3 regions of the Paenibacillus sp. Negev47 genome follow, and region 3 is predicted to be linked to each of the others. Evidence: predicted binding sites of a transcription regulator. Region 3 holds the regulator's gene; each other region holds the start of a gene.

Region 1 (10,310 bases), 850 kb from region 3:
TCTTTTGTCACCGAGCCGAATCTGTGCCAGTTCCTCTTCATCCAGTCCGACAATCGGGGAACGCAGCACTGAAGCGAGCGGAATATCCTGTCTTGGATTATCAACAAGCTGAAGCAGAGACATCATGATTTCCACTTCTGTAGCCTGGAAGTAGCCCTTGCTCTGTTCTCCTCCAGCAGGAATTCCCTGCTGTCTGAATTCCTCAATCATGAGCGGAGCCCACATCAAGGTCGAACGCAACAAGATGACCATGTCGCCGTAACGTGCCGGGCGCATCGTTTGCAGGGCTTTGTCATACACATGGAGCGCAGGCTTGTCCGTGTCCCCAACCATTTCACGAATACGTCTTGCAATCGCCCGCGCTTCCAACTGAGCTGTTTCGAGTTCGGCACTCTCCAGTTCTGCGGAGACCGATGCATCCCCATTCTCATCCGTACTCTCTGTCAGATCAGGACCACTGCCCTGGCGATCGATCAGCATGAGTTCAGGTGTATACGCCTCGTCGCCAAGCGTCTCTGACGGGAACGTAGCCCCATATGCCAGCTCAGCTCGTTCATCATAAGCAATCTCTGCCACGCCTTCGTTCATGAGTTGCCGAAATATCATGTTGACTGAATGCACGACTTCTGCACGACTGCGGAAATTCCGTGCAAGATCAATACGTTGACCTGTACGATTCAGGCGATCTTCAACACTTCCATCCTCACGTGTGCTCGCTCCATACTGGCGATACTTGTTCATAAATAGACCCGGCTCAGCCAACCGAAAACGGTAGATACTCTGTTTGACATCACCTACCATGAATCGGTTACCCGGATTTTCTCTGGAGATCAGCTTCACAATATCTTCCTGAACCGTATTGGTGTCCTGATATTCATCGAGTAATACTTCATCGAACCGCGAACGGTACTCCATAGCCGCATCGGAAGGCATCGACAGTTCAGGCGTTGAATCCTCATGTCGCAAAATGTGAAGGCAGTAATGTTCCAGATCACTGAAGTCAACTTGCCCCCGTTCCTGTTTGGCCTGTCGATAACGTTCTCCAAATGTACTAACCAGCCTCGACAGTTCCTGCATGAGTGGCGCCGCCTGCTCCAGCTCCTGCCAGAACGAAAACGCAGTTCTTCCGAACAATGAACCTTTCAGGTCGGAAACTACCTTTTTCGCAGCTTCACGGAGTTCCTTCACCTGATCCTGTAATGCCGGGTCCGTCTGATCTTTTTTGCAGGGTTTCAGTTTGCCAAATGCAGCGGGTTGAAACACTTCAGGCAACCTCTCCCATGGCATAACCTCAACCGCAGACAACAGCTCTTCCACCATCACCAGGTCCTCTTTTAACGTCTCTGCATATGGTGCCGGACCTTCAGGCTGCATGGAAATATGGATGCCTTGACGGAGCAGTCCTGCTGCACCACTTAAGGCAAGTGCCGCATCACGCAAAATGCTCTGAACCCATGCTGAGTGTCCAAGCTCCTCTACGCTTTCTACCTGAAAAGCGGATGCCATCTCTGAGAGCCAATGATCCGGCCATGAATGACTGCGGGAGAAATCATACAATCGTTGCACAAGTCGATGCATGGCATCATCGTTTCGCTCTCCACTGAACCAGTCCACCAACTCACGGAATGTACTGCCTTCATCTTCTTCGCCATACTTTTCCTCAAAGAGTTCTTCGAGCAATTCCTGCCGCATGATTTCCGCTTCATTTTCATTCAGGATACGGAAAGCCGGGTTCAACGGAATTTGCTGATAGTAACGGCGAATGACTTCCATACAGAATGAATGCAATGTTGTAATAGATGCACGCCCAAGCAGCGACAGCTGCTTACGCAAATGTTCTTCTCCAGGCTGTTCTTCCAGCGCACGTTCCAGCGCTTCCCGAATCCGTTGTTTCATCTCGGCGGCCGCCGCTTTGGTAAACGTGGCTACAAGTAAGCGATCCACACTGAATCCTTGGGAGGGATCTGCAATCTTGCGAATAATTCGTTCAACCAATACAGCTGTCTTGCCTGATCCCGCCGCAGCGGCAACCAGAATGTCTTCTCCGCTTTCGGAGACGGCACTCCATTGGTCATCACTCCAGAAGCTTCCTTCCGGTTTTGGCATATTCGTCATGATGTTTCCCCTCCCTTGGTGTGAGATAACATATCCCAGATTTGCTGTTTGCCCGGTTTGGACAACAGGTTATATTCATTTCCTTCAATATTCTCATCAAACTGACAAACAGGCTTATACGGACAGAACGTGCAGGCCACTTCCTGCTGAATACGATAAGGCTCAATGGCCACATCCCCATCCGTAATTCGGGTGCCAATCTCGCGGATATTACTCCGAACCGAAGCAAGCAGCGTATCCCATTGCTCAGGCGTAGCTACTGCGGCGCTGCTATAAAAACTGCCGTCTGCCTTAAGGGCAACCGGAATAATGGCTGAATACCCTTTATCCAGGGTATTATCCATTTGCGCAATTGCATCCCGGTCCGCCAACAGTAGACCTTTCATTTTGAACCTTTTCAACAGTTCTTGTCCGGCCTGCTCCGATGTCATGCCATTTGCGGATTGCAACAACGGGTTATGCACATGGAAATACAGCGTTCCTCCCGGCATAGCCGTTTCTCCAAGCCATTCCTCGGCAGCACTAAGCAGCACCTCTAGATAGGTGAGCATCTGCAATGACAGACCATAGTACACTTCATGCAGCTTGAGATCCGTCTGGCTGGACTTGTAGTCAATGACACGCAATAGCAGACCGTTCTCTCCTTCTGCCACATCCACACGGTCAATCCGACCCACAATCTCCATCACACAGCCATTCTCCAGTTCAAAACGCAGAGGTGGCAGTGTTTTATCCGGTCCAAAATCAAGCTCCAACCCAATCGGTTCAAAACTTCCACGCCTGGACTGTTCACCGAGAATAACGGATGCCCGGCTAACAATGTCCTTCAACTTGCGGAAAATATAACCGTATCGCTTGGTGCTTAACAAAATCTCTCCTTGCAGTTGCGGTGCAATCTGCTCCACCGTTTGCTCGGCTTCCTTGCGACATTGGTCTGGAGTCAAGCTGCCCCAACTACGATTTTCTTCACGCAATCGCATAGCCAGTTGGCTCAATGCAGCATGAAACAGTTGTCCGATATCAGGAGCCTGAAGACGGTACAATTGCCGTTCTTTGAGGCGCAGCCCGTGCGAAGCAAAATGGGAGAACGGACAAGCTACGAACCGCTCCATTCGTGAAACACTCGTTCTCACCTCTGTGCCATACAATCTGCGACTGGTAGCTGTACGTAGGGGCAATGCCCGATTACGGTAAAAGATCGATCCCAGCAACCGCTCTAGCTGAGGTCTGCTTGTCTCCCGAGATACATGCCAATTGTAGACCGCCCACCACATTTCTGGAATGTCTTCTCCACGGCGCCATTTGCGCAATTGTCCAATGAGCGCAGACAGACTCTGACCCGGATGGGTGACATAGGACCAATGAGTTTCTTCCGAGTTCGTAACCGGTGGTTGAGCGAGCAATGGCTGTTCTTGTAAACCAAACATCTTCCGTACATGACGGACAATCTCGGAAGGAAGCAGTGTTTTTCCCTCATCATCAGCAACCGGATAACTCAGCCACAACTGGCTGCTTGCCGCTGTAAGTGCTGTATAGATCAGAAAACGTTCATCCAGCATCTGTCTTGTTGCTCCTGGTCCAAGCGCCACGCCTCTTTCTGTCAGCAACGATCTTTCCAGCTCCGTTAATACTCCATCCTCCTGAGGTACAGCAGGCAGTTCACCATCCACTGCACCGAGAATAAATACGTATTTGATATCCTGAAGACGTGTACGATCCATGGAACCGACCAATACCTGATCAAGTGCTGGTGGTACCAGACCCAGCTTCAGTTCGGTCAATCCGGTCTCGATCATCCCGGCAAATAGAGTGATATCCAGCCGTTCATTCCCCATCATATTAACCATCTGATCCAATAAATCCAGCACAGCTCCCCACATCTGCCGATGTTCTCTCGACCGTTCGGGGTCACCTTGAGCCTTAGCTTCAGCAGACATACTCTCCAGTTTCCATGGAATCTCGGCCTCTTCCAGCAATCTGTATAGTGCCTCGCATTGGGCTTTGGCTGTCTTTGCCTTTTTCATTCGTTTCTCAAAAGCACCCATGGAATCTGTAATGACCGTTCGACAACTCTCCATTAAAGACAGCATCTGATCCCGTCCTCGACTACGGCCATCCTGACCATTGTCTTCAAGCGAAAGGCTTGGCACATATTTCCACGGTTTGCCGTCAGTCCAGCGATACCCATGAATACCACAAGCCAATACATAATTCTCAAGCTGGTCCATATCTTCACGGGTGATGGAACCATCACGCGGAAGCAGTAGGTCCGTTTTGACGCAGCGAAATACATCCTCGTAACGCCAGTGTCGACGAACAATGTCGAGTGCGGAACGGATAAACTCGGATAAAGGATGATGAAGTTCATTTCTTCTGCGGTCCAGAAAGACGGGCACGCCATAATCTCTGAATAACGGTTCAGCTATATCAGCGTAGGTATCCAACTGACGAACAAGTACGGCCATATCCCGATAACGCGCACCTTCGTTTTGCGCCAGGCGCCGCATCTCACGGAGTGCTCCCTCCATCTCAGCTCGACGGTTCTCAGCTGCGACTAGTCGGATTCCGGAATCAAGGCCTTCACTTTTCCAGCGAATTCGGCGATCAAAGCCTGCCTCCAGATGAGCAAGTCCCGGACGATCCTTGTATCTCGGTGGAGTCTCCGGATCAAGTACAGTTGTATCGCTCGTTACACCCAGTTCTTCGGCCATTCCTTTGAGACGCGCGTAAGCACTTGCCGTGGGATAGAACAGCTCCAGTTCTCCAGGCAATGCACCGTGATCATAAGGGCGATCCAATGTCAGGGCAATCGTCACGGAAGAGCATTGCAACATGAGCCTACCGATCACACTCATCTCCTGTGGCGTGAATCCCTGAAAACCATCAATCCAGATCTGGGCATCTTGCAGCAATGAACTTTCCGACAAACGCTCTGTCAGTTCGGTCAACGTGTCTTCATCATCAATATATAATTCGGTCAGTTCCTGTTCATAGTCACGATATATCAGATTCAAGTCATGTAGCTTATCCTCCAGAATCGGCGAAGAGGATGAAGTATTCCATCCAGACAACCCTTCTTCCAGCAATGATGGATCAACTTCATAACGTTTAAATTCACTATATAAGTCATTTAATTCCCCTATAAAACCCAGCTGGCTGCCAGATGCACCAAATAGCTTCAATTCATCCTTACGGCGCTGGATGACTTTGTAGAGCAGCATCTTTTTGCCTTCGGCTCCGATTGGAATACGAGCAGAACCGCCTGCTTCCTGCATTATGCGGTAGGCTAAACGGCGAAAGCCGAGCACTTCTGCACGCATCGTACCTTTAATTGCTCCAGAAGACACCAATGCTTGCTCTGTTCGAAAGGAACTCTGTTCCGGAACGAGTAAAATCAAAGGTTTACCTTGCGGCTCCTTTTGAAGCAGGGATGTAATTTCCCGGGTAATCAGCGAGCTTTTGCCGCTGCCTGCCCGGCCAATAACAAAACGAACGGACATGTCTAATCCTCCAAACCACACGTACAAGATTTTAATTCCCAGTATAACATATCTGACTTGGTTCGGAACATACGTTTGCCACTATCCGGTAAAACCGGAGATCATCTCCGTTAACACAGCAAAACAGCAAAAAGCCCGCAGCTATTCACACTGTGGACTTTAGACTTGACCTATACTTCATTGGAACTTAATTCGTACAATTAATTCTTTTTACTGCGCACTTCGAAAATAGCAAATTTCAGGTAATGTCCTTCATCCACGCCCAGAATTTGCGGGTGATCCTTACCTGCTGCTTTCCAGTCGATCAGACGCAGCACCTTGCCTGCATCTTCCGCTGCATCCGCAATCGTGTCCAGGAAGAGATCAGGACGCATGTGATACGAACAGCTGGCTGTTACCAAATATCCGCCCTCATTAACCAGTTTCATTCCTTGCAGGTTGATATCCTTATAACCGCGACATGCACCTTTAACTGCTGATTTCGTTTTGGCAAACGCAGGAGGATCGAGGATGACTACATCAAATGTTTTACCGCCAGCTGCAAGCGCTTTGGATGTATCTACTTTTTGTTCGCCTGCACGTGCACGTGCGGTACGTTCATCCAGCCCTTTCACTTGTTCACGCAAGTACTGGAATGCATCAGCAACAACGAATTCTACGCGATCGGTAAAACCGTTCAGCTCCACATTCGTTCGTGCACTCTCAATGGCGTGTTCCGAAATATCAAGGCATGTCACTTTTTTGGCTCCATACTTGCAAGCATTCAACGTGAAGCTGCCTGTGTGTGAGAAGCACTCCAGCACGGTGGCGCCATCCCAATAAGGGAATGTAACCACTTTACCGCTTTTATTCACAGGCAACAGCTGCTCTGTGCCATCCTGCTCGGTCTGTTGGAGTGTGATTCCACTCTTGTACCCCCACCCCTTCATAAGTGGTTCGATGGCTGCACGATTTTCGCGTTGGTCGAAGAAGTAACCTGTCTTCTGTCCTTCTACGATATCCACTTTAATGAGTAGTCCGTTCTCTGTAACGGTGACATGCCGCGGGCAATCCCCGTACAGTGGGCCTTTGGTTTGTTCCAAACCTTCCAGTTCACGAATCGAGACATCACTGCGCTCATATATGCCTTCCGGCTGCATCACTTCAATGAGTGCCTGTACGATAGCTTCACGGCAACGATCCATGCCGAGTGTAAGCAACTGTACAACAAGGATGCTACCGAAACGGTCAACAATCAGTCCTGGTAGAAAATCAGCTTCTCCATAAACGAGACGATATGCCTCTCCATCCTGGATAAAGCGTTCCCGATGACGCAAGCAATCGCGGAATCGCGCTGCAAAGAACGCGGTGTCCATCTGTTCGGACTCCAGCGGTTGATACGCTACGACCCTTACTGTGATCTGAGATGCGGGATTGTAATACCCTGTCGCCAGATAGCGACCTTGATGATTCAATACATTGACCAGATCTCCCGGTTCCGGTTTTCCGTCAACAGAGGCAATTTCGTTGTTAAATATCCATGGATGTGCATGTTCAAGCCGCTTTTTGCGACTGCGTTCGAGTGTAACTGATGGCAAGGTAGATCCACTTCTTTCATAGTTAGTTGAAAAGATAGGTTTGGTGCGGCGCGTAAATGGCGTTCCGGGTTCGAATCGATCTTCCGATCGCTGTTGCCTCCAGATTTTTTTGATTCCCTTTCTTAAAGGGAAAATCCGGAGACAAAGGCGCACGCTTCGCTTCTTCAGATTCGATTTCGTCCCCTCCACTACGCTTGCACGAATCACCGTATCTTTCGAATTGGGGTGCGGAAGTTAAGTGACGCTACGGCGACGAATTGTTCCTCTGATCGCTGTTATCCCCAGATTTTTTGAACTCCCTTTTCTCAAAGGGAAAATCCGGGGATAAAGGCGAGCGCTTCGCTTCCTCGGTAACAATTTCGTCTTCTTCGCTACGTTTGCTCGAATCACCGTATCTTTCGAATGGGGGGATTAAGGTTCGCTTCCCTCTGAATTCCTTTAGGCTTGTCATGGTTGTCTTTATTTACTCATAGGATGAGTTAAGGAACCGGAACGGAAGGAATGATATTTTTATGTTTAGAGATGTTATATTGCCCCTACTATATGGGCTTATTATCTTTTTTGGTGGCATGAAGTTGATGGAAACCGCCTTACAGCGCATGGCTGGGCCCATGCTGGCAGGTTGGCTCAATCGGGCTACCTCTGCTCCCTGGAAAGGCATGGCCTTCAGCGCAGGGGCAACGGCCCTGTTGCAGAGCAGTACTGCGGTCACCGTACTCACCATAGGACTGGCTAATGCCAGATTGATCACCTATGGACGCACACTCGGCATCATCCTTGGCACCAACATCGGGACATGCCTGACAACGGAGCTGGTAGGTCTGCAGATCGGACGTGCTTCCCTGCCCCTGCTTGTCCTGTCGCTGACGGGCTGGGCCATGTTTGTTGTACTTGGTGAACGCAATCTAGCCGCTCCTGAACGCACACGGCAGACTCTGTTTAACATCCAATACAGCTTCCTCGCAGCTGCCGGATTTGCACTTGTCATGACAGGCATTCAGGTCATGCAATCCATTGCCTTGCCACTGCGGAGCATGGGCGTATTTCAATGGTTTCTCGACCGCTCGGCCGACAGCTTGTGGTGGGGCTTCCTGGCAGGCGCTTGTCTCACGGCGCTCATTCACAGCAGCGCGGCTGTCATTAGCATGGCGATTACGCTCGCAGCCACAGGGGTATTACCTGTGGAGATCGGTATCGCCATTGTGATCGGGTCCAACGTGGGGACCTGCATCACTGCTGTAATTGCTGCCGCGGGCGGAGCATCCGCAGGCAAATTTGTCGCAGCCTCCCATGTTGTATTAAACATTGCGGGAGCACTGTTGTTCATGCCGCTGATCGGCCAGCTGCATGCAGCTTCGGCTTGGCTGTCAGCGGACAATGGGGCACAGATCGCGCATGCCCAGACCCTTTTTAACATCACCAGTTCACTGCTTGCTTTGCCGTTCTGTTACTTGCCAATCTGGCACAAAAAACCACCGGTCCACGCCCCCGCGGCGAAGTCACCCGTGGCTTGATGATCTGCCTCCAAACCTATAGAACCGCGCGGCTAACTGACTAGAACAATAATTTGTTATACGTTAACACCCAACTTGTTCAGTGCTACACGCAAGATGTCATCGTTATTATCATATCCACTCTGCTGCTGTAGGGACCATGCTTCTTCCGGAGCATACCAGTCCACACCCTTGATTTCTTCAATCTGAGGCTGTAAATCACCACTCTCGGCTTCAACGAGATAGTAATGAACTTCCTTATCTACCGGGCCAAACTCTGCATGTTGGTACGTATAAGCGATAATATTAACCGGCTCCACAATGCGACCGACCATACCCGTCTCTTCCAGAATCTCGCGCAGTGCGGTCTGTTCAACCGTTTCCCCATCTTCCATTTTGCCCTTGGCGAGAGTCGTTTTACCGTAACGATCTACGATAAGCTGAATTTGAAGACGTCCGTCTTCCCCTATTCTATAAACAACTCCGCCTGCTGAAATTTCTTTTTTGTTCATCGTGCTCTCCCCCATACTTCGATATCTGTATCTTATTTTTCGCAAAAGAAGGACCTCATCTCCACGGGTAAGCTCCCCAAGGAAATGAAATCCTTGTTTCTGACGCCTCGATTACATCGCGGCGGACTTGAGATTATCTTCCAATACACGTACCAGCGTAGCCTGACTTTCGTTCACGCCAGCTTCAACCAATTTGACTCGGCATACTTTACCGACCATATCCATGGTACCGTCAAAGACCAGCTGAATGTAATTGTCGCTATATCCGTGCAGCTTGCCACTTCCCTCGCGGCCTTTGGCTTCACCTTCGGGAATAACATCCAGTACCTGTCCGACAAACTGTTTGGCGTACTCCAGTTGCATCTGCTCAGACAATTCAATGAGTTCATGCACACGTGCATTTTTGACCTCTTCATCCACCTGATCTTCCATCCGTGCTGCAGGAGTACCCGTACGTTTGGAATAAGGGAATACGTGCATTTCGGAAAAACCGATTTTTCGCATCAACTCATAGCCATTACGGTACATTTCATCCGTCTCACCCGGAAATCCAACAATAATGTCAGTCGTAATCGCCACATCTGGCATCGCTTCCCGAATGCGAAGCATTTTGTTGTAGAACTCTTCTGTCGTATACTTGCGACGCATGCGTTTTAATACCGTGTCATCGCCAGCTTGCAGCGGAATATGAAAGTGACGAACGAGTTTATCCGAACGTTTAATCACGTCGAGCATGCGATCATCGATCTGGCTGGCTTCAATCGAACTGATTCGAATACGCTCCAGGCCCTCTACTTTATCCAAATCCCACAGCAGATCAGTTAGATCATAGTTCTCCATGTCATCCCCATATCCACCTGTATGAATACCTGTAAGGACAATTTCCTTATATCCGGCGTGTACGAGTTGATGTGCCTGTTGGATGATACTGTTGGATTCTCGGCTACGAGACAATCCACGTGACCACGGAATAATGCAAAACGTGCAAAAGTTATTGCATCCATCCTGAATTTTCAGGAAAGCTCGGGTACGATCAGCAAAATCAGGTACATCCATCTCTTCAAACACACGGGTTTTCATAATATTACGCACTGCGTTAACAGGTTGCCGGGA
Region 2 (10,310 bases), 1.6 Mb from region 3:
AATATCCTACTCCGAACCCAATGATTAGCGCGGCCACAACGAGAACGATCATGATTGCAGGTTCCATACTGTTCACCTCCTCGTTGGTTCCTCCAAGGCATTCCTTGGGTTAATTTGCAGTTTTCAAAACCTTACATATGTTTGGGAATAACGAATACTCACGGCGATCCCCCGCCGATTTTCATTTCACATGTACATGTCTCCATGTACTATTCACTGTTTCCAGCGAACCCATAATTAAGAATGGTATAAATCTTAAGAAACCGAAACCGCTTTTTTGGAAGGAAAAAGGGTTGTCCATTTCTTACAGACTCATGTCCATTTTAGTATTTGACGAAAGAAATTGTCAAGAGAATGCAGTATAGAGACTCTAGTCGGCTAATCCCATAACAACGCCTCGTCATCTTCAGGGTCCCCAGCCTCATCTTCTTCAATTAAACAATTCACAACTCGGCGCACCAAATCCATTGAAAAACCACGTCTCATTAGGAAGGGAAGCGTTTTATGTTTCTTCTCTTTCACGTCCCCTTTGACCTGATTCCACTTTTTGCGTCCGGCGCTCAGAGCAGTCTCAAATTCCGCATCTGTACTGATACCTTCGAGTGCCTCAACAATGAGATCATTAGCAATTCCCTTTTGACGCAGCTCTTGCCTTATCCACAGTTTTCCCTTCCGCTTGCCCTCCATACGCTGTCTTGTCCATTCCTTCGCAAATAGATCGTCATCCACCAGCTTCTCTCGCTCAAGCCGATCCAGCGCCTCTTCAATCAATGATGCATCAAACTCTTTCTGACGAAGTTTCTGACTTAACTCATGCCGTGTACGAGGTTTATGCTCCAAGAAACGCAGAGACTGTGCGTAAGTCCGCTGTCGCTCGTCAGCTACGATGATTTCTTCCAGATCCTTCTTCATAAACGTGTTGCCCTGCGTCATCCTGTATTTAATCATCACGTCTTCAAGGACCGTAATGGAGTGTATGCCAAAAGTGATGCGGTAACGAGCTTGTCTGCTTTTCGTTCGTTCTACCCGTGTAATGGTAAGTTCTTCGTTATCAGGAAATTGGGAGAGGCCATCCCCTTCTACTTCTTCATATAAATCCTCGTCATGTTGATCCATTCAGGTCTCCCCTTTCATAACTCTTTCCATCTGAGCTCTACGCCAAGCGTTCATTCACCGAAGATAGTTAACGCTAATACAAAAAGCCGGGAACTCAGCCCGGCCTTTTCTCTCACAGTCATTGTGCTAACAGCCCCTGTCCATTGGGACAGGGGCTGTTAGCACACCGAGAACATTCCCACCACAATTCCTTATCCAAATCGAACAAAGCTCAATCAGACAGGGTTACGGAGTTCAAAGGGCGGCGCCCTCTGGATCCTCCCTACAAGGGAGGATTTAGGAAGATTACTCGTTGATTTCGAATAATTCTTGTTCTTCTTCTGCTTCTTTTTGTTGATCTTCACTAGTTGGCGCAGGAACTGCAGTAGTCAAGTTACTAGCTACACGAATTTTTTGTTCAATGATTTCAGCAATGTCCTTATGCTCTTTCATGAACTGCTTCGCGTTCTCACGGCCTTGTCCTAAACGCTCACCTTCGTATGAGTACCATGCACCACTCTTGTTAACGATGTCCAGCTCTGTACCAATGTCAATGATACTGCCTTCTCTCGAGATCCCCTCACCGTACATGATATCCACTTCCGCTTGTTTGAACGGAGGTGCGACTTTGTTTTTCACCACTTTAATACGAGTACGGTTACCAATCATGTCATTCCCTGATTTGATACTCTCAATACGACGTACATCCAGACGTACCGTGGAATAAAACTTCAGGGCTCGACCACCAGGTGTTGTTTCCGGGTTACCAAACATAACGCCGACTTTCTCACGAAGCTGGTTAATGAAAATTGCGATTGTTTTGGATTTGCTGATTGCACCAGACAATTTACGTAGAGCTTGAGACATCAAACGCGCCTGTAAACCGACGTGTGAATCACCCATTTCGCCTTCAATCTCTGCTTTTGGAACCAATGCAGCTACAGAGTCAATAACGACGATATCTACTGCACCACTGCGCACAAGAGCTTCTGCAATTTCCAGCCCTTGCTCACCCGTATCTGGCTGAGATAGAAGCAATTCATCAATGTTAACACCCAATTTGCTTGCATATTGAGGATCAAGAGCATGCTCGGCATCGATAAATGCTGCTTGTCCACCAACGCGTTGTACTTCAGCGATCGCATGTAATGCGACAGTTGTTTTACCTGAAGACTCAGGTCCATATATTTCAACAATACGGCCTTTAGGCAAGCCGCCTGTTCCTAATGCAATATCCAAAGCCAAGGAACCACTGGGAATAATTTCCACGTTCATATGAGTGGACTCACCCAGTTTCATGATGGATCCTTTACCAAATTGCTTCTCTATTTGACGGAGCGCCATATCAAGCGCGGCACGACGGTCTGACAATAAGCTCACACCCTTTACTGTTTATAAGATAATGATACCTTGTTTTAACACGTTTGCCAAGCTTTTTTTCGAACATACATTCGTTTTTTTGTGAAGGCCGAGGCGCCTCTTCCTCTATGAAACTTTCCATTAAACAGAAAAAAGAACCGTAAACAAGGCTGTTACGCCTAATTCTACGGTTCTTCCGTCTTCCTTAATTATACTTGCTTGGAACTCTAAATGCAATCCAAGCTGTTAACTAATCAATCCATCGCCACAAGTTTTTGCCATAAGCGATAGAGAATTGCTTTGGCCGAGCGAATGCGAACAGTCTCGCGATTACCATTGATGCGCAGTTCATGAATCTCGGTTTCTTTTCCACGTTCAGCAAGAGCGATAAAGACAAGTCCAGGTGGCTTGCGTTCCGAATATCCCGGTCCCGCTACACCCGTAACGGCCAGACCAAAATCAGCATCGCCAATCATTCGGATCTGCTCAGCAAGCACTTTTGCAACTTCCGGACTTACCGCCCCTGGCGCCTCTTCACCTTCCAGATAATCATGAGGCACATTCAGCAGCTTTTCTTTAATTTCATTAGAGTAACAAACAATTCCACCCTTAAGCATCGATGCACTTCCAGGTACAGATGTCAGACTTTGCATGACAAGCCCTCCTGTGCAGCTCTCAGCAGCACTAAGCGTCAGACCCATATCAGACATCATGGTTACAATTGTGTACTCTATAGGCACATCCTCGTTCGCGTAGAGATGTTCTGTCAACCGCTCACGAATCCGGACTTCCATCGCATCCAGCTTCAGCATCGCCTCCCCCTCACTTGCGGCCTTTGTGGAGACACGTACTGTAACTTCACCCTCACTTGCATAAGGAGCGATCGTAGGGTCTGTCTGCGCATCAATCAGATCCAGAAGTCGATCTTCCAGAGCAGACTCACCAATACCTGCGAATTTAAGCATTCGGGAATAGATCGGCATTTCTTCTGTAAGTACATGCTGGAACAGCCAAGGCTTGACTTCCTGTTCAAACATTGGAATCAACTCTTTAGGTGGTCCAGGCATCACAACATAATATTTATCATTGTCAGAAATCGCATTTCCTGCAGCTAGACCGGTTTCATTGGCGAGAGGTGTCCCACCATCAATAACGATCGCTTGACGTCGGTTATTCTCTGTCATTTTCACATTACGATCTCTGAAAAAGCTCTCAATCTTGTCCATGGCTATTCGATCTATATGGAGTTTACGGTTAAGAACTGCTGCCAGCGCATCCTTGGTCAGATCATCTTGCGTAGGCCCTATACCCCCGGAAAATAAAATAACGTCTGCGCGGCCCTGTGCAATACGAATGGCTTCACTGAGTCGAGTCAGGTTATCACCAACTACCGTTTGGAAATATACATCGATCCCGATCGCAGCCAATTCACGAGATAGGTATCTGGCATTGGTATTGACGATTTGTCCAAGCAGCAACTCTGTGCCAACTGCAATGATTTCTGCCTTCATTAAGCATCCTCCTGTACACGTGTTGGGTTATCAAAGGGCAATAGGATATTTTCCTATTGCCCCTGACCCAATGCTTCTTTCATGTTACCCAGTTTAACGCCAACTGTTATGCTTTCGTTAAATGAAGCAAATTTTTGTTTTTGATAAAGTAATCGATACCCGACCAGATGGTAATAAGCGCTGCTGCCCATACTGCGATAATATCGACGTGAATACCTGTGTATGAAAACGGGAAATTGTTCAACAGCAACAAGACAATCGCCACAATCTGCACTACAGTCTTCAGCTTGCCCCAGTTACTGGCGGCGACAACTGAACCATCCAGCAACGCAATTTGACGCAAGCCGGTAACTGCAAATTCACGACTAATAATAACGACTGCAATCCAGGAATCCAGCTTGCCCATCTCTACAAGCGAGATCAAAACTGCAGTAACCAACAGCTTGTCTGCAAGTGGATCGAGCAGTTTCCCCAGATTGGTAACCATGTTATTTTTCCGCGCAAGGTACCCGTCAATTCCATCTGTGCTTGCAGCGATGATAAAAATAACAGCAGCAATCAGTTGATTATACGGAAGCGAAAGGCTTCCAAGTTGCAACGGCTCTGGATAAAATGGAAAATCCACGAGCAGGAACACCATCAAAAAAGGGATTAAGCAAATTCGTGCAAGCGTAATCCGGTTGGGTAAATTCACAAGACGCCCTCCCTCATATCCTCCATTACTCCAAACATTCATCTTAATCCCGTTATCATCATCCGGAACATGAAATGTACAATTTCAATGTCAATCCATATTAACATGATCCCACTATGTAGAAACGCAAAAAATAAAGTCAACCGCTCAAAAGCAAAACCGCTTTAAACGTTCCGGTGACTTCCAGAAGTGTACTGCTTTTCACAAAGTCAGCAAACGATGAGGACTGGACTTGATGCATGACTGCCAGCAATGCACACTTAGTATAATATACGCCCCAATACAGTGTCAAAAAACACTTCTGCTACAAAAAAGGCCATATTACTTGAAATTTGTATATTGCAAATCCAGAGGCAGGTTAGCACCGTTTAGCATCTGCATTACCGCTTGCAAATCATTTTTACTCTTACCTGTTACCCGGAGCTGGTCTCCCTGAATCTGACTCTTCACCTTCATCTTGGAGTCCCGAATCAGGATATTAATTTTTTTGGCGATATCCTGGTCAATGCCCTGTTTGAAATTCAAACGCTGGCGGACTGTTCCAGAAGAAGCCGGCTCTACTTTGGCGTAATCAATGTTCTTCAATGGTAGACCACGCTTCGCCATTTTGGATTGCAGCACATCAATGACAGCCTTGAGTTTGGTCTCATCATCAGATACGATCGTTAACGCATCCTTATCCAGTTTCAGACTGCTCTTGCTGCCCTTGAAGTCATAACGAGTGCCAATTTCCTTCTCGGTTTGTGTAACGGCATTTGTCAGTTCTTGCAAGTCCATTTTGGACACGATATCAAATGAATTTTCTGAACTCAAACCAGTCACCCTTTCAGTTAATCGTATGTTCTGTAACATTATAGAGGATACCTTAAGCAAAAGTCTAATTTCAAGGGGTTTTCTTCAAAGAAAAAAGCATTTTTGACCTCCACTGAAGTGGTTGCCAAAAATGCTTGCTGGTCCAGCTTCCAACTAATAGCGGCTCCGGTTGGGCTGTCTGAACATATCGAGCACACCCAAAAGCACATGCGCAAGTCCAAAACCCAAAATTCCGTAACCCCAAGCACTTGGAGTCAAGTAATAACCCAGGAGGCTGACAATGATCCCTAAACCTGTTACGATCCAGCTGACTGTCACAGCCATCCACCTCACTTCACCAAAAGTTAATTGCAAGTCAAGACCCCGTTATTGTCTCCTGCAGTAAACTCGGTTATTCGCTACCAGTGGTGATCCCTTAATTGGTACCTTCTGTACCGTCCGTTGATCCATTTTCAACGCCTGTGGATGAAGCTGTACTACCACTGTCTTCACCAAGCTTCAGACGGATCCGATTGGTTGCCTTACCATCCGTTACAACTTGCCCACCAACCTCAATCGTGGTCGCTGCAGCGTAACCGGACTTAATATACATTCCAGCACTATCCAGTTCAAAGGTAAAGCTGTCGCCTTCGGCTGTATTGCCATACTCCAGCTTCTCTCCACTGGAATTCTCACCCTTGTACACTTCCAGCCAACTATGACCTGTTGCTTTAATCGTAACCGTTACAGGCTGGCCTGCACTCCCGTTAACTTTAAAGTTCGTAATATTTCCTGATTTTCCGTCTTCTGCAACCGTTACAGTAGACGGTGAGTTATCGGCAGGTGGTTCTTCCTCAGTTCCTTCTATCTGTCCATCCGTTTGGCCATCTGTCTGTCCGTCCGTTTGACCATCAGTTTGACCGTCCGTCTGTCCTTCAGTGTCCGTACCGCCACCGTTGCCTCCAGCGTCGCCCTCAGCGCCTGAGTCTGTCGCAGGCGGATTAGATGCCTGTCCGTTATCGGCTGGTTGATCCGGTTTATCCTCAGGTTGTTGCTGACTGTCTGTAATTTTGACCGAATCCAGCCCCTGATTATCTTCAGGATCATCCTTGTTCAATACGACGTACGCATACAACAAAACAACAATCAGAATCGGGAAGGTCCACATCAGTGCGACAGACATCCATCGATTACTACGTTCAACTGGACGGCTGGAACGCTTCTGAATAACCGGTTCCATCGTTGCTTCCGCCTCTTCTGCCGGTACGTCTTTTTTGTGTCCCTCCAGCAGCTCATCAGGGTTCAGTCCCACGGTCTCCGCATAGGTTTTAATGAAAGCACGCACATAGAAGCTGCCCGGAAGCACTTTGTAGTCTCCTGCTTCTATGGCCTCCAGATACCTCTTGCGAATTTTTGTCATTTCCTGTACATCGTCAAGACTCATCCCTTTTTGCAGCCGGGCCTCTCTTAACTGCTGACCCAGTTCAGACATGCCATCTCCCCCTTATGTTTATCTCTTGAGTTGTTGCTAATCTATTCCATGATTCCGTACGGTTCCTTACAATTCGTCGGTGTAGCTAGCCGTAAACGTATCATAAATAATTTCTTCATTCGGATTGTTGCGAAGTTCAATAATAATATCAAAATTATTAAAATCATATTCGGATTCCTGTACAAAAATATCCGGATGTTCAATAACCTTGGTACTAGGCATGGTCATAATATCCTGCAACAAATTGTAATGACGCTCACTGGAGCGAATGGTACTAACAATACCGTCAATAATGAACACATTGTTTGGGTTCAATTCGTCCTCGGAGAGTTGGCTCCTTATGGTCTGACGAAGAAGTGTGGAGGAAACAAATGTCCATCGCTTCATTGCACATACGCTACCCGCAATAATGGACTCCGTTTTGCCAACACGAGGCATTCCACGCAAACCGATGACCTGATTGCCTTCCCTCTTAAATACTTCACCCAAAAAGTCCACAAGTAACCCAAGTTCATCTCGTGTAAAACGAAATGTCTTGCGATCATCCGAGTCACGGTCAATATATCTGCCATGACGTACGGCCAGAATATCCACCAATTTAGGTTGACGCAAAGCCGATACGGTGATGCTGTTTACCTTGGCAAGCATCTCACCAAGCAAACGGATTTTCTCATCGTCATCCGATTCAAGCAGCATGCCTCGGGTTTTGCCTTCCACACCGTTAATGGTCAATATATTCACTTCAAGCATCCCCAGCATAGAGGCTATATCGCCTAACAAACCGGGTCTGTTCTTATGTATTTTATATTCCATATACCATTGTTTAGATTCCATTTCAACACCCCGTAATGCATTATTCCACATTATTCGACAGCAACAGAACGTGTCCGCTGGACAACAATCTGAGACATCTTCTAAAAATGGGTCACGTTAATGATATATAAAATGAAAATGAATTACAAGAACAGCTCTGTAATCCGTTTGTAATCATTAGAGAAAAGCCCCCTTGCGGGAGCTCTTCATCTGTAATCTTATGCGTTTTGTTTGGCCAATTTGACCATCAGGGTCGCAATCGTACGACGCTCATCAGCATCGCCGACATCCCATAATTCTTTCAATGCCCGGTTGGAATGGTTCGCTGGATCGACTTTCTCATCGAGGAAATCGCCGATTTCATACGCTAGTTTGTTGATGGTATCTTCACTCATTCCCATCTTCTCTGCTTGCAGTACGCGGTCACCCAAGAACTTCTTCCATGTGTCAAAACTGGAGAGCACTGTTTTTTCTGTTGACATGATAAATCCTCCTTAGCTGTCGCATGAGATTTAAAATCAACCAGTTGTAATATGTGCTTTCGAGACATTTTATATACGAGCATTTTGAAAATATTAGAGACGGCTGCTTTCCAACAACCTTCACGTTAACCAACCGCCATTTGGACTAATAATCTGCCCATTGATATAACCCGATTCAGGGAGCGCCAGAAAATAAACTAGTGATGAGATTTCATCAGGTTGGGCAAGTCTACCTGCCGGAATCTCCTCTTCCAGCATTTTCAGTTCACTTTGATCGAGATGGTTCAACATGGATGTCTGAACTGCGCCAGGTGCCACAGCATTTACGGTTACTCCGGATGGCGCGAGTTCTTTCGCGAGCGCTTTGGTGAATGCATTCACCCCGCCCTTAGTTGTGGAATACAGCACCTCACAAGAGGCGCCTGACAATCCCCAAATCGACGACACATTAATAATTCGGCCATACCTTTGGGAGATCATGTGAGGCATCATTTCCTGTGTACACATAAATGTACCTTTCAAATTGATTGCCATCACTTCATCCCAGATTTCCTCTGTAACATCAGACAACATTCCATAGTGCGAGATCCCTGCGTTGTTCACAAGGATATCTGGCATGAGATTGTGTGACTCCAGCTTCTCACGCATACGCTCAATCTGTTCACGGCTGCGAAGATCCGCAGACACGGTCATGATCTTGCCACTGCCCTGTTCCATGCATCGTCTGGCCGCTTCATTCGCTGCTTCATGCGATTTCATATAGTGTATAACGACATTCATTCCCACTCTGGCGAAACGTTCTGCGATAGCCGCTCCGATACCACCGCTTGCTCCAGTAACCAGTACAGTCATTTCCCCAATTGCCTTCAATTGTCCTGTTCCCCTCTCCATATCAAGGACTCACGACTAGCGATACAGCCAGTTGATCCCAGCGAATATGCTCTCTCAGTCTGAGATTCACATCTTCCAGTGTAATCGATTCATAAAGTGGGAGCATATTGAAGAAATCACCGCCACGGAATTGCTGACGTGTGAATTCATGTGCAATGTTCTCCGGAGAATTGAGCATGCGCAAATATCCGCCTATTTTCTTTTTGCGTGCACGTTCAAAGTCCGTGGATTCAAACCCTTTCTCCACAATAGCATCCACTTCTTCACGTATACGCGCGAGGAGTTGATCCGGGTCTTTCGTATCACCACCGATGGCCGAAAACGCATATTGCGGCGAACTGTTATACTCATGTCCAAAGCTATCGGAGATCAGATCCTCGTCATAAAGCTTCTGAAATAACTGTGTGCTTGAGCCGAACAGAAGATCCATCATTAACTGCGTTGTCATATCTCGTCGCAACAATTGTTCTCCAGTGAGTCCAACGTCCGTCTCTTTGAATCCAAACAAACATTTGGGCAGTGAAACAGCCAGCTTCGCTTCCCTTCTGGCTTCGCCTACCTGCTCAGGCTCCTGTTCGAAGAAGCGTTGAATACTCCCCTGGGGCTTGTAATCTTTCTGTTTCTGGTTCGAACGAACCATATCAATGACTTCCTGTGGATCTACACCACCCACGACGAACAAGAGCATATTACTCGGGTGATAGAAGGAGTTATAGCACTCATATAACATCTCTTTCGTAATCGTACGGATGGACTTCACCGTTCCTGCAATATCGATATGCACCGGATGTTTCTGATACATGGCTTCGATTAATCCAAAATAAACACGCCAATCCGGATTATCAGCATACATGTCAATTTCCTGTCCGATGATGCCTTTTTCCTTTTCCACATTTTGATCCGTGAAGTAAGGATTTTGCACAAAGTCGACTAATGTTTGTATATTTTCCTTCACATGTTCGGTCGCTGAAAACAAATAAACCGTCTGATCAAAGCTCGTAAAAGCGTTAGCTGAGGCACCATGAGATGCAAACGTGGCAAAAATATCACCCGTTGGTTCTTCAAACATTTTATGCTCCAGGAAATGGGCGATCCCATCCGGAACCTTCACTTCTTCCTGCCCTTCAACCTGAAAGTGATTATCCACTGACCCATACTTGGTTGCAAACGTAGCATACGTT
Region 3 (10,310 bases):
TGCTCAGAAATTAGCAATAAGCTGATCTAATTCCGATAAATGCGTTATTTCATGGTCAGGCGCATACGTTTCATTGTTGGTCTTATGTTCACGGTTAATCCATACGGATTGGATGCCAGTTGATAACGCACCACGAATATCCGTCGTCAACTTGTCTCCCACCATCATGCTCTCTTCCGGTTTAACTCCCAGTTTACTCAAGGCATGTTCAAAAATCGAAGGATCCGGCTTTCCTTTTCCAAAGTTACCCGAGATAATAATCTCATCAAAGAAAGGAGTCAATTCAGGCACACCGTCCAACTTCTCTTGTTGCAAAGCTGGACAACCGTTCGTTAACAGCAACAGTTTGTACTTGCCTTGTAATTGACGTAAGGTATCAATCGTTTCTTCGTACACATGGGGTCTGGATCTCCGTTCTACGCCAAACTGCGAAGCCAGTTGTTCAGCAAGATCTTCCCGATCTACACCCAACTTCAACAAGCCACGACGCCAGGATTCTTTACGGTAAACAGGAGCAAGTTGTTCCAACTGACGGAACTCAGGTTGATCTCCACCGGTAAAGTTAGCCCATAGGCCTTCAAACGGATTAATTCCAATCATTTTGGTAAAAGGAAAGGTTTCATATGATTCATACAGTCCGCGTGCCTCGTTCCGAACGGCTTCTTCAAGTTCTTCCGGTTTAACCCCAGTCTCTTTCGCTGCGATTAGACAAGTCTCATGAAAAGCTTCTCGAACACTACGCTCATCCCATAATAAAGTATCATCCAGGTCGAACAAAATCGCTTTTAACGCCATTCCGATCATCTACCCCTTTATACAATAATTACTTTCCGACGGTTTCCACGGTGATCTGGTGTGCTTTCGCAAACTTCAGTAAACGTTCTGCAATCGCATCTGTATCGTAACGGTTCAATAACTTGGTAAACACCCATCTTTTCCCGCGACTGTTATGTTCGATAACAACTGTACCTGGTTCAATTCTGAATTTGATGATGTCATCAACCCCGATTGAGCGTTCACGATTCCCCTTCGTCGTTATAATCCGATTACTGCTAATCTTGATATACGGACGACGAAGCATGAAGATGACTGCCAAAAATACGTAAAGCAGCATAGTCACCCAGTCCCAGGTTGTCATTGGAGCTTGTACAAGGAATGTGCTCATAAACAGATACAAAAAGGCAAGACCGATCAAAAATATAGGGAACAACAGGCTGCGTCCTTTAAAGACTTCTTCACCTGGTGTACCTGTGATTGGTTGACCACTTTTTTTGCGTTGCTGATTTAACTGCTTGGAATTTTTCTTAACCGTTCTCTCGAACGAACGCGACATGAGAATCCCCCTTATGTGTCTTTGTATCGGCTTACATAACTATAAACCAATATTTCCCCCTATAGATTGCACCCTCAAAATAACAGGAAGAAACCTAAATATCATAATGATATCATTAGGTTTCGTTAGTGTTTGAGTTTGCCTTGGTGGCCTTTGTCATTCTCATCATCAACAATCTCAATGGTATCCAGTTGTTGTCTGAAATTGCTGCGAATATTACTTAAATAAATCTCTCTTAGCTCGGCACGTTCAGTAAGTTCTTCCTCCGACAATCCAGTGGACTTTTGCTTACGAGCCAATTCGTTTATGCGTGCTACCAGACTATCTATATCCAAGCTTGTCCCCTCCAAAAATACAAAGTCATATTAACTTTGCCATGATAAAGGCAGCTTGTCAAGCTGACACGCGCTAAGACGCAGTAATGTGTATTTTATTCTGCAAATTGCGGTAGAGCTAATACCTGACCCACTTGGATCGAAGTCGTATGAAGTTGATTCACTTTCTTAATTGCTTCTATATAAACACGTGTATCCATATTCGACGGTTTGTGTTCCAAAGAAATACTCCATAATGTTTCCCCTTCTGAAATGGCTACCTTTCCTCCTGGAAGAACATCATTCTCATTGCCAGCAAATACAGTTAAAACAGTGCTACATCCAATAAATATAATCAAAGAGGTAATGGCCACCTTTAACATCCATGAAGAAATCTTGAAACGTGTTAAAACCTTCTTGTAGTTCCCTATGTTGGACTTCACCAGTTCCGAATTCATTGGTTCATAAATGCTTTGATAAGTAGAATATCTCATTTAATACCCGCCTCCAAACGTTTGTTCCTATCTGTTGGAATCAATATAACACGAACACTTGTTTTGTTCAATAGCTTTTTAGAACAATTGTTCGCTTCTTTTTTTGAAGGAGAGACATCCTTATTTAATGTCTCTTGCACAGTATTTGTAGTATTCTGCTCTAACTTTTGTACAAATTCTGTTCTGAAAGTTAAAAAACACTGATTTAATGCCATTTTATTTAGAACTTATGTTTGTACGAACGGAGGTTCTATGTTATAATTTTCCCAAACGTTACTAAAATGGGGTTGATACGGTATGTCGAAGATATCCAGCAGGCAGCAGGCTATTCTGGAGTTTATACGAAATGAAGTCCGGTTGAAGGGGTATCCTCCTTCCGTACGGGAAATTGGTGAAGCGGTTGGACTGGCTTCCAGCTCAACAGTACATGGACATTTGGATCGTTTGGAGAAAAAAGGGTTGATCCGACGCGACCCTACCAAGCCAAGAGCTATTGAGCTTTTGAGCCAGGAAGAATCTGAGCATTCTCATCAATTTGCTCATAGCGTTGCACGTATTCCTGTCGTTGGTAAGGTTACAGCCGGGGTTCCCATCACTGCAACCGAGAACATTGAAGACTACTTCCCTCTTCCTACGCACTATGTAGGCGAACAGAAAGTGTTTATGCTTTCGGTAGTCGGAGATAGTATGGTCGAAGCTGGAATCGTTAACGGGGATTATGTTATTGTCCGTCAACAGCAAACTGCTGATAACGGGGATATCGTCGTTGCAATGACTGAAGACGATGAAGCTACAGTGAAAACGTTCTACAAAGAGAAAGATCATATTCGCCTTCAACCGGAGAATGCGACCTTCGAACCTTTACGTTTGAAACACGTTAGTATTCTGGGTAAAGTCATTGGCCTTTTCCGAGATATTCATTAAACATGAGTAACAAAACTAGATGCAATGGAATAAAACAAGCAAAGAGGTTGCCCTAACGAACAGGACAACCTCTTTGCTTGTTTTATGTTGTTTTATCGGCTAATTATTCACTGCGTTTCAGAACACTCTTGTGATGAGAGAACACATCAAAACTCTGTTGTCCGTGATATGAGCCCATACCGCTCTCTCCTACACCACCAAACGGGAGATAATGAGATGTCATATGAGAAAGTGTGTCATTAATACATCCCCCACCGAAGGATACTTGATTCAGAACCTGATTCTCCAGCTGCTCGTCCTGTGTGAAGAGATATAACGCCAATGGTTTTGGACGGCGGACGATCTCATCCAGCATCGGGTTCAGGTCACAGTACGTAAATACAGGAAGAATCGGACCGAATATCTCTTCTTGCATGACATGTGATTCCCAGTTCACATCTCCAAGTACAGTCGGCTCAATAAGCAACTGCTCGCGCACAGAACGTCCACCAATTAGCGTTTTACCATCATTAAGGAATTTCGACAATCGATCAAAGTTACGTGCGTTGACAATATGCGGAAAATCAGCGTTCTGTAGCACATCATCTCCAAATTTATCTTTGATCTCTGCACCAATCAGATCGATCAGTTCATCATGAACTTGTTCATGCACGAGCAAGTAATCCGGAGCAACACAAGTTTGCCCCGCATTCAGGAACTTACCGCGAACAAGACGCTGTGCTGCCAGCTTCAGATCTGCATCGCTATGAACTATAGCCGGACTCTTACCCCCTAGCTCCAGGGTTACAGGAGTCAGATGCTCTGCTGCTGCCTTCATAACAATGCGCCCAACCCCCGTGCTGCCTGTGAAGAAAATATAATCAAACTTCTCTTTTAACAATGCTGTGCTAGCCTCAACTTCACCTTCCATAACGGCAATATACTCTTGAGGGAAGATCTCCTGAATCAGATCATACGTCAGACGAGATACGGACGGTGTTAATTCGGAAGGCTTGATAACTGCACAGTTACCGGCTGCAATTGCTCCAATCAGCGGACCAAAAGCCAATTGGAAAGGATAGTTCCAAGGTGCAATAATAAGAGCCACTCCGTATGGTTCAGGGTAAATGGTACTCACCCCATCCGGCATAGCCGAATTGGTTGGAACTTGTCTTGGTGCAGCCCATTCCTGCAGGTGTTCTAATGCAAAATCCAGTTCACCCAACACAATGCGAATCTCGGAACCGTAAGCTTCCGCCTCAGATTTGTTCAGATCAGCCCGAAGTGCATCTTGAATCCGTTGCTGATACTTTTCAATTCCTTTTCTAAGCTCCTGAAGAGCATTAATCCTATAGTCGATATTCTTGGTTTGTCCTGTATAAAAGAATGCACGTTGTGCTGTCACCAGTTGTTTTGCTTGATCCATATCAACATCTCCAGTTAATTATTTAAAATTGAATTTTCCAAAATTTAATTAAAGCATACCTCTTCTATATGAAACTTTCAACATACATACGAAACATTGTTTTGAAATTATTTAAAAGTTGATTGGAGTTTTAATAGAGTGGGAAAGGTACTATTCTTTCTATTTCATGTATATCAGGTTGCCTTAGAAGGTTTATGTAAGTCTCTCACTTCCAATTCAGTTCGAGTTTTTTGCGCTTTAAAAATAAGGCTAACTTCTTTTTCTCTTTAATAGGTTACAAGACAGGTGAGTATTGTAATGCAGTATAAAAAACTTGTTGAGATACCACTTATCAAATGCAGACCTTAAGTAAAACATAGGAAAGTTCCCCTTCTATAAAAGGAAGTTTTACAATGATCTAAATCAACGATCTACTGGATTTTGTGATAAACATGTTAGCCTTGGTGACAGACAAAATATTGAAAAGTTATATTGGCCGCTGAAGAATAATTCGGGGGATTCTGTGGGTACTTTATTTTTTCGTTGATTTGATCTACTCCCGCCAACAAAAAGAAAAAACCCTCAGCGCTAGAGCGCCAAGGGATTAAGCTATTAATACAAAGTAATATATTGATCGCGTTCCCATTGGTGGACTTGTGTACGGTACATATCCCACTCAATTTCTTTCAGCTCATAGAAGTGAGCCAAGGCGTGGTCGCCGAGAGCATCACAGATTACTTCGCTGCGGATCAATTCATTCAATGCTTCTTTCAGGTCAGCTGGCAAGCTTGGAATGCCTTCTTCTACACGCTCTTCTTCTGACATGATGTAGATGTTACGGTCAATTGGAGCTGGTAAGGAAAGCTCACGTTTGATTCCGTCCAGACCTGCTTTCAACAAAACAGCCAAAGCCAGGTAAGGGTTAGCAGCCGGATCCGGGTTACGAACTTCAACGCGTGTGCTCAGGCCACGGGAAGCTGGAATACGGATCATTGGGCTACGGTTACTAGCAGACCATGCTACATAACAAGGTGCTTCATAACCTGGTACAAGACGTTTGTATGAGTTCACAGTTGGGTTAGTAATTGCTGCAAACGCACGCGCATGCTTCAGAGTTCCAGCCATGAAGTGACGTGCAGTTTTGCTCAGACCCAACTCGTCCGACTCGTCAACGAATGCGTTCTCATTGCCTTTGAACAAGGATTGGTTACAATGCATACCGGATCCGTTCATACCAAACAGCGGTTTCGGCATGAATGTTGCATGTAAACCATGCTGACGTGCAATCGTTTTAACAACGAGTTTGAACGTTTGGATCTGGTCAGCTGCTTTCAGAGCATCAGCATATTTGAAGTCGATCTCATGCTGACCTGGAGCTACCTCATGGTGGGAAGCTTCGATTTCAAAGCCCATTTCTTCAAGTGTGATAACGATGTCACGACGACAGTTTTCACCAAGATCCGTAGGCGCAAGGTCGAAATAACCACCTTGGTCATTCAGTTCGTTAGTTGGGTTTCCTTTTTCGTCTGTTTTGAACAGGAAGAACTCGGGTTCAGGACCGACGTTGAAGGAAGTGAATCCCATATCTTGGGCTTCTTTCAGGTTTCGTTTCAAGATGCCACGTGGATCTCCTGGGAACGGATTACCATCCGGAAGATATACGTCGCAAATCAGGCGTGCAACACGGTTCTCTGCAACCCATGGGAAAATAAGCCAAGAATCTAGATCTGGATAGAGGTACATGTCGGACTCTTCAATACGTACATAACCTTCAATGGAAGATCCATCGAACATCATTTTGTTATCCAGAGCCTTAGTCAACTGGCTCACAGGAATCTCAACGTTTTTGATAGCTCCAAGCAAATCGGTAAATTGCAATCGAATGAATCGTACGTTTTCTTCTTTCGAAATGCGGAGAATGTCTTCTTTTGTATAACTCACTATAACCTCTCCCTTTCTTATCTGCGTAATTTAGCTTGCCTGTTATATTTGTACATTAGAAAGTTCCACGGGTCAAGGAGTCTGCCATCACAAGTGCATGATTTCGCCTCACTCGCCAAGTTATGCGAACTTACTATTTATTAAAGAAACGGGAAAGCTCTCCCTGAATGAGAGATACTTGTCCAGGTCTCTTACCTGATACTAGCTGCTGCTTCAGCAAGCGGTGCAACTGCGTATCGGACAGCTCTCTGCGTTTGACTTCAGTATCTGGCGTGATAACTGTAGCTTCCTCGGATTCTTTTGAAACAGGATTCATCACTTGTTTGATCCCTGCGATGTTAACTCCTTTTTCAATCAAAGCCTTGATTTCTAGCAATCTCTCTACGTCATTAAAAGAGAACAAACGTTGATTACCTGACGTTCTCGCAGGAACAATCAAGCTGTGTTGCTCATAATAACGAATCTGCCGTGCGGACAGATCCGTAAGTTTCATTACGATACCAATCGGGAATAAGGCCATATTTCTGCGAATTTCATCACCCATGTTCATCAACCTTCCAGTCATCTATTCTTCACCCTATTGTACATTTAGTTGTTACCAAGTGTCAATGATGTGTTAGATAAACTCACAATAATTTACGATCTTTCATGGTCTGTAACGCCATTAAAACGCCATATTTGACATGAGAGTACGTTAGCCCGCCTTGCATATACCCGATATAAGGCTCCCGAATAGGTGCATCGGCTGATAATTCCAGACTTCCGCCCTGAATGAATGTACCTGCCGCCATAATGACAGGATGCTCATAACCAGGCATGTCCCATGGTTCAGGAACCACATGGCTATCCACAGCTGCTGCACGCTGAATGCCCTGCACGAAGGCAATCAGATGCTCAGCAGAGCTGAACTGAACAGCCTGGATCAGATCTGTACGAGCTTCATTCCAAGCCGGTTTGGTTACAAATCCGGACTCAGCAAACATCGCTGCAGCAAACGTACTTCCTTTGATAGCTTGTCCTACAATTGTCGGAGCCATGTAAAGTCCTTGGTAGATGCCACGTGTTGTCCCTAGCATCGCTCCCACCTCTCCCCCAATTCCCGGGGCCGTCAGACGATAGGCTGCCAGCTGTACGTACTGTTCTTTCCCACATATGTATCCACCGGTTTCCGCAATGCCTCCACCAGGATTCTTGATCAGTGATCCGGCCATCAGGTCAACCCCAACTTCGGTCGGTTCACGTTCCTCCGTGAATTCACCATAACAATTATCCACGAACACAATGACATCTTCCTTCAGCGCTTTAACACGTGTAACCATCTCAGCGATCTCGGCTACGCAGAAGGAGGAGCGCCAGTCATAACCACGTGAACGTTGAATTCCAATGACTTTCGTAGCCGGTGTGATGCTTTTCTCAACTTCTGCCCAGTCCACTCTACCTTCAGCAGTTAAGGCCGTCTCCCGGTAACCGATGCCAAAATCGCGTAACGAACCTGTACCATCGCCGGGTTTGCCAATAACTTTATGCAATGTGTCATAAGGCTTACCCGTGATGTACAATAATTCGTCGCCTGGGCGCAACACTCCAAAAAGAGCTGTACTAATCGTATGTGTACCTGAAGCAAAATGAGGACGTACCAACGCCGCTTCCGCACCGAAAACATCAGCATATACTTCATCAAGCACTTCACGCCCACGATCGTTATACGCGTAACCTGTTGAACCTGCAAAGTGGAAATCACTTACTTTTCGCTGTTGAAAAGCATGAATGACCTTCCATTGGTTGTGATCCGTGATCCGATCAATCTGTTGTAGTTGTCCTTCAATCTGACGCTCCACTTGATGTTGAAGTTCAGATATTTCTGAATCAAAGCTTACCATCTTACTTCATTCCCCTTCATAGCACGAATCTGACGTTAAATATCTATTATCGTGTCAACTTATCACATCAATATGTCATGAGTATTACAATTCAATGAAATCTTCAAGCATATGACCAAATTTCTCATACTCACCTTTTTGCAGTTCCACTTCATAAATCACATCATTTTCTTCAAAGCTGGTATCCACTACATCACCAATTTTGTAGAGTACGGACGTAAGATCACCACGTTCTGCCGGTATCCGGAAGCGCTTCGTGTCACCTGTAAGCTCTGTCTGAATCAATTCGCGGATTTTAAGCAGATCCTCTGAGTCTAATGCGCTTACTTTGATGTGGTCTTTATCCAATGGAAGCATCTCAAGCTGTTCAGGTGTGCATGCATCTTTTTTGTTATAAAGCACAAGCTGTGGCTTGTCCCCTGAACCAAGTTCTTGCAGAATCGTGTTAACCGTTCGCATCTGATCTTCACGCATTGCCGATGAGGCATCCACAACATGCAGGATGAGATCTGCTTCATTTACTTCCTCCAGCGTTGCCCGGAAAGCTGCAATTAGATCATGCGGAAGATTTTGAATAAATCCAACCGTGTCGGTAAGTACGATTTCTTTGCCACTCGGAAGCTCCATGGTACGTGATGTTGGATCCAGTGTAGCAAATAACTGATCTTGAATATAAACATCTGCAGCAGTCAACTGCTTGAGCAATGTTGATTTGCCAGCATTGGTATAACCAACAAGAGCCACCTGAACAATACCTGTCTTTTTACGGCGTTCACGATGCAATTTACGATGACGTGTCAGTTCTTCCAGATGACGTTTCAGATCATCGATGCGACCACGGATGTGACGACGGTCGGTCTCCAGCTTACTTTCACCCGGACCTCTGGTTCCAATTCCGCCACCGAGTCTGGACAGGTTCTTGCCATGACCCGACAAACGTGGCAGCAAGTAGCTATGTTGAGCCAATTCCACTTGAATGATACCTTCTCTTGTGTTGGCACGCTGTGCGAAGATGTCCAAAATCAATTGCGTACGGTCAATAATCTTAAGATCCAGGGTCTCTTCCAGATTACGAACCTGTGCACCTGACAATTCCTGATCAAAAATAGCTGTAGTTGCTCCGAGTTCCTCTGCAATCGCACGGAGTTCTTCCACTTTGCCTTTACCAATAAACCATTTAGTATCCCGTTTTTCCCTGTTCTGAGAAAGTACACTTAAGACTTCCACTCCGGCTGTCTCGGCAAGTTTCACCAGTTCCTCTAAAGAGTACTCTGGATTGATGCCTGTACGTTTTACATCATCCGTAACTAAACTCACCAAGACGGCGCGATCTTTTTTGACCATATCTGTATCATGTGTACCATTTGTCATGTATATGTTCACTCCCTCTAATTGCTTATCTGTTGATATTCATTGCCACGAATATGCCATTGCATGCCTTAAGCCGAACCGGTTGGCCCGGCCGGCTGGTGTAAAAACTATATTATCGCTTACTTTCGCTCAAAGTTCAAATCCTCTGTTCGGATTGTCATCAGCTCCAGTTTTCCTGGACTGCCCTCCGTATATTGTTCCAATAATCGAACTGCCTGATGCCTAATCGAGCGCTCAATGGCATTACGAACGTACCTGGCGTTGCTGAAAGCATGCAGTGAATCATTTTTTTCCTGAAGCAAATGCTGCTTTAGTTTGAGTATGGTCTGTGGCATTAGAATATAGTCACGCTCTTTGGCCATAATCTCAGAGATTTGAATTAACTGGTCAATGCTATAGTCTGGAAACTCCACTTGAATGGGGAAGCGGGAAGGTAATCCAGGATTCGTCTGGAGAAAAAAATCAATTTCTTCTGAGTACCCGGCAAGAATCAGTATAAACTGATTTTTATTATCTTCCATGGATTTCACCAGCGTATCGATTGCTTCTTTACCGAAATCCTTCTCACCACCGCGAGCCAAACTGTATGCCTCATCGATAAACAAGATCCCACCGAGCGCCTTTTTGACCAGGTCCCTTGTTTTCTGAGCCGTGTGACCAATATATTCT

What was found. Region 3 encodes LexA, which represses DNA repair genes until DNA is damaged. Its sites were predicted from a motif close to CGAACATATGTTCG; they were not measured.
Region 1: addB (helicase-exonuclease AddAB subunit AddB) is a predicted target of LexA. The motif match lies at 5,680-5,693, and genes of this name have one in related genera.
Region 2: recA (recombinase RecA) is a predicted target of LexA. The motif match lies at 2,536-2,549, and genes of this name have one in related genera.

Annotation. Positions count from the first base shown of each region.
Region 1 covers NZ_CM177754.1:1,764,687-1,774,996, reverse strand. The annotation lists gene addA (helicase-exonuclease AddAB subunit AddA) at 1-2,115, opposite strand, end outside; gene addB (helicase-exonuclease AddAB subunit AddB) at 2,112-5,615, opposite strand; gene AC4G47_RS08135 (class I SAM-dependent rRNA methyltransferase) at 5,816-7,192, opposite strand; gene AC4G47_RS08130 (Na/Pi cotransporter family protein) at 7,705-8,706, shown strand; gene AC4G47_RS08125 (NUDIX hydrolase) at 8,763-9,197, opposite strand; gene mtaB (tRNA (N(6)-L-threonylcarbamoyladenosine(37)-C(2))-methylthiotransferase MtaB) at 9,309-10,310, opposite strand, start outside.
Region 2 covers NZ_CM177754.1:4,252,949-4,263,258, forward strand. The annotation lists gene rny (ribonuclease Y) at 1-67, opposite strand, end outside; gene AC4G47_RS19015 (regulatory protein RecX) at 379-1,116, opposite strand; gene recA (recombinase RecA) at 1,402-2,466, opposite strand; gene AC4G47_RS19025 (competence/damage-inducible protein A) at 2,709-3,965, opposite strand; gene pgsA (CDP-diacylglycerol--glycerol-3-phosphate 3-phosphatidyltransferase) at 4,072-4,659, opposite strand; gene AC4G47_RS19035 (YajQ family cyclic di-GMP-binding protein) at 4,981-5,472, opposite strand; gene AC4G47_RS19040 (hypothetical protein) at 5,626-5,826, opposite strand; gene AC4G47_RS19045 (RodZ domain-containing protein) at 5,888-6,943, opposite strand; gene AC4G47_RS19050 (DUF3388 domain-containing protein) at 7,010-7,777, opposite strand; gene AC4G47_RS19055 (DUF3243 domain-containing protein) at 7,975-8,238, opposite strand; gene ymfI (elongation factor P 5-aminopentanone reductase) at 8,359-9,129, opposite strand; gene yfmH (EF-P 5-aminopentanol modification-associated protein YfmH) at 9,131-10,310, opposite strand, start outside.
Region 3 covers NZ_CM177754.1:2,615,487-2,625,796, reverse strand. The annotation lists gene AC4G47_RS12090 (HAD family hydrolase) at 4-795, opposite strand; gene AC4G47_RS12085 (hypothetical protein) at 824-1,333, opposite strand; gene AC4G47_RS12080 (DUF896 domain-containing protein) at 1,459-1,668, opposite strand; gene AC4G47_RS12075 (LysM peptidoglycan-binding domain-containing protein) at 1,764-2,141, opposite strand; gene lexA (transcriptional repressor LexA) at 2,439-3,065, shown strand; gene AC4G47_RS12065 (aldehyde dehydrogenase) at 3,169-4,470, opposite strand; gene glnA (type I glutamate--ammonia ligase) at 5,062-6,390, opposite strand; gene AC4G47_RS12055 (MerR family transcriptional regulator) at 6,524-6,934, opposite strand; gene AC4G47_RS12050 (methionine gamma-lyase family protein) at 7,017-8,270, opposite strand; gene hflX (GTPase HflX) at 8,355-9,641, opposite strand; gene AC4G47_RS12040 (AAA family ATPase) at 9,761-10,310, opposite strand, start outside.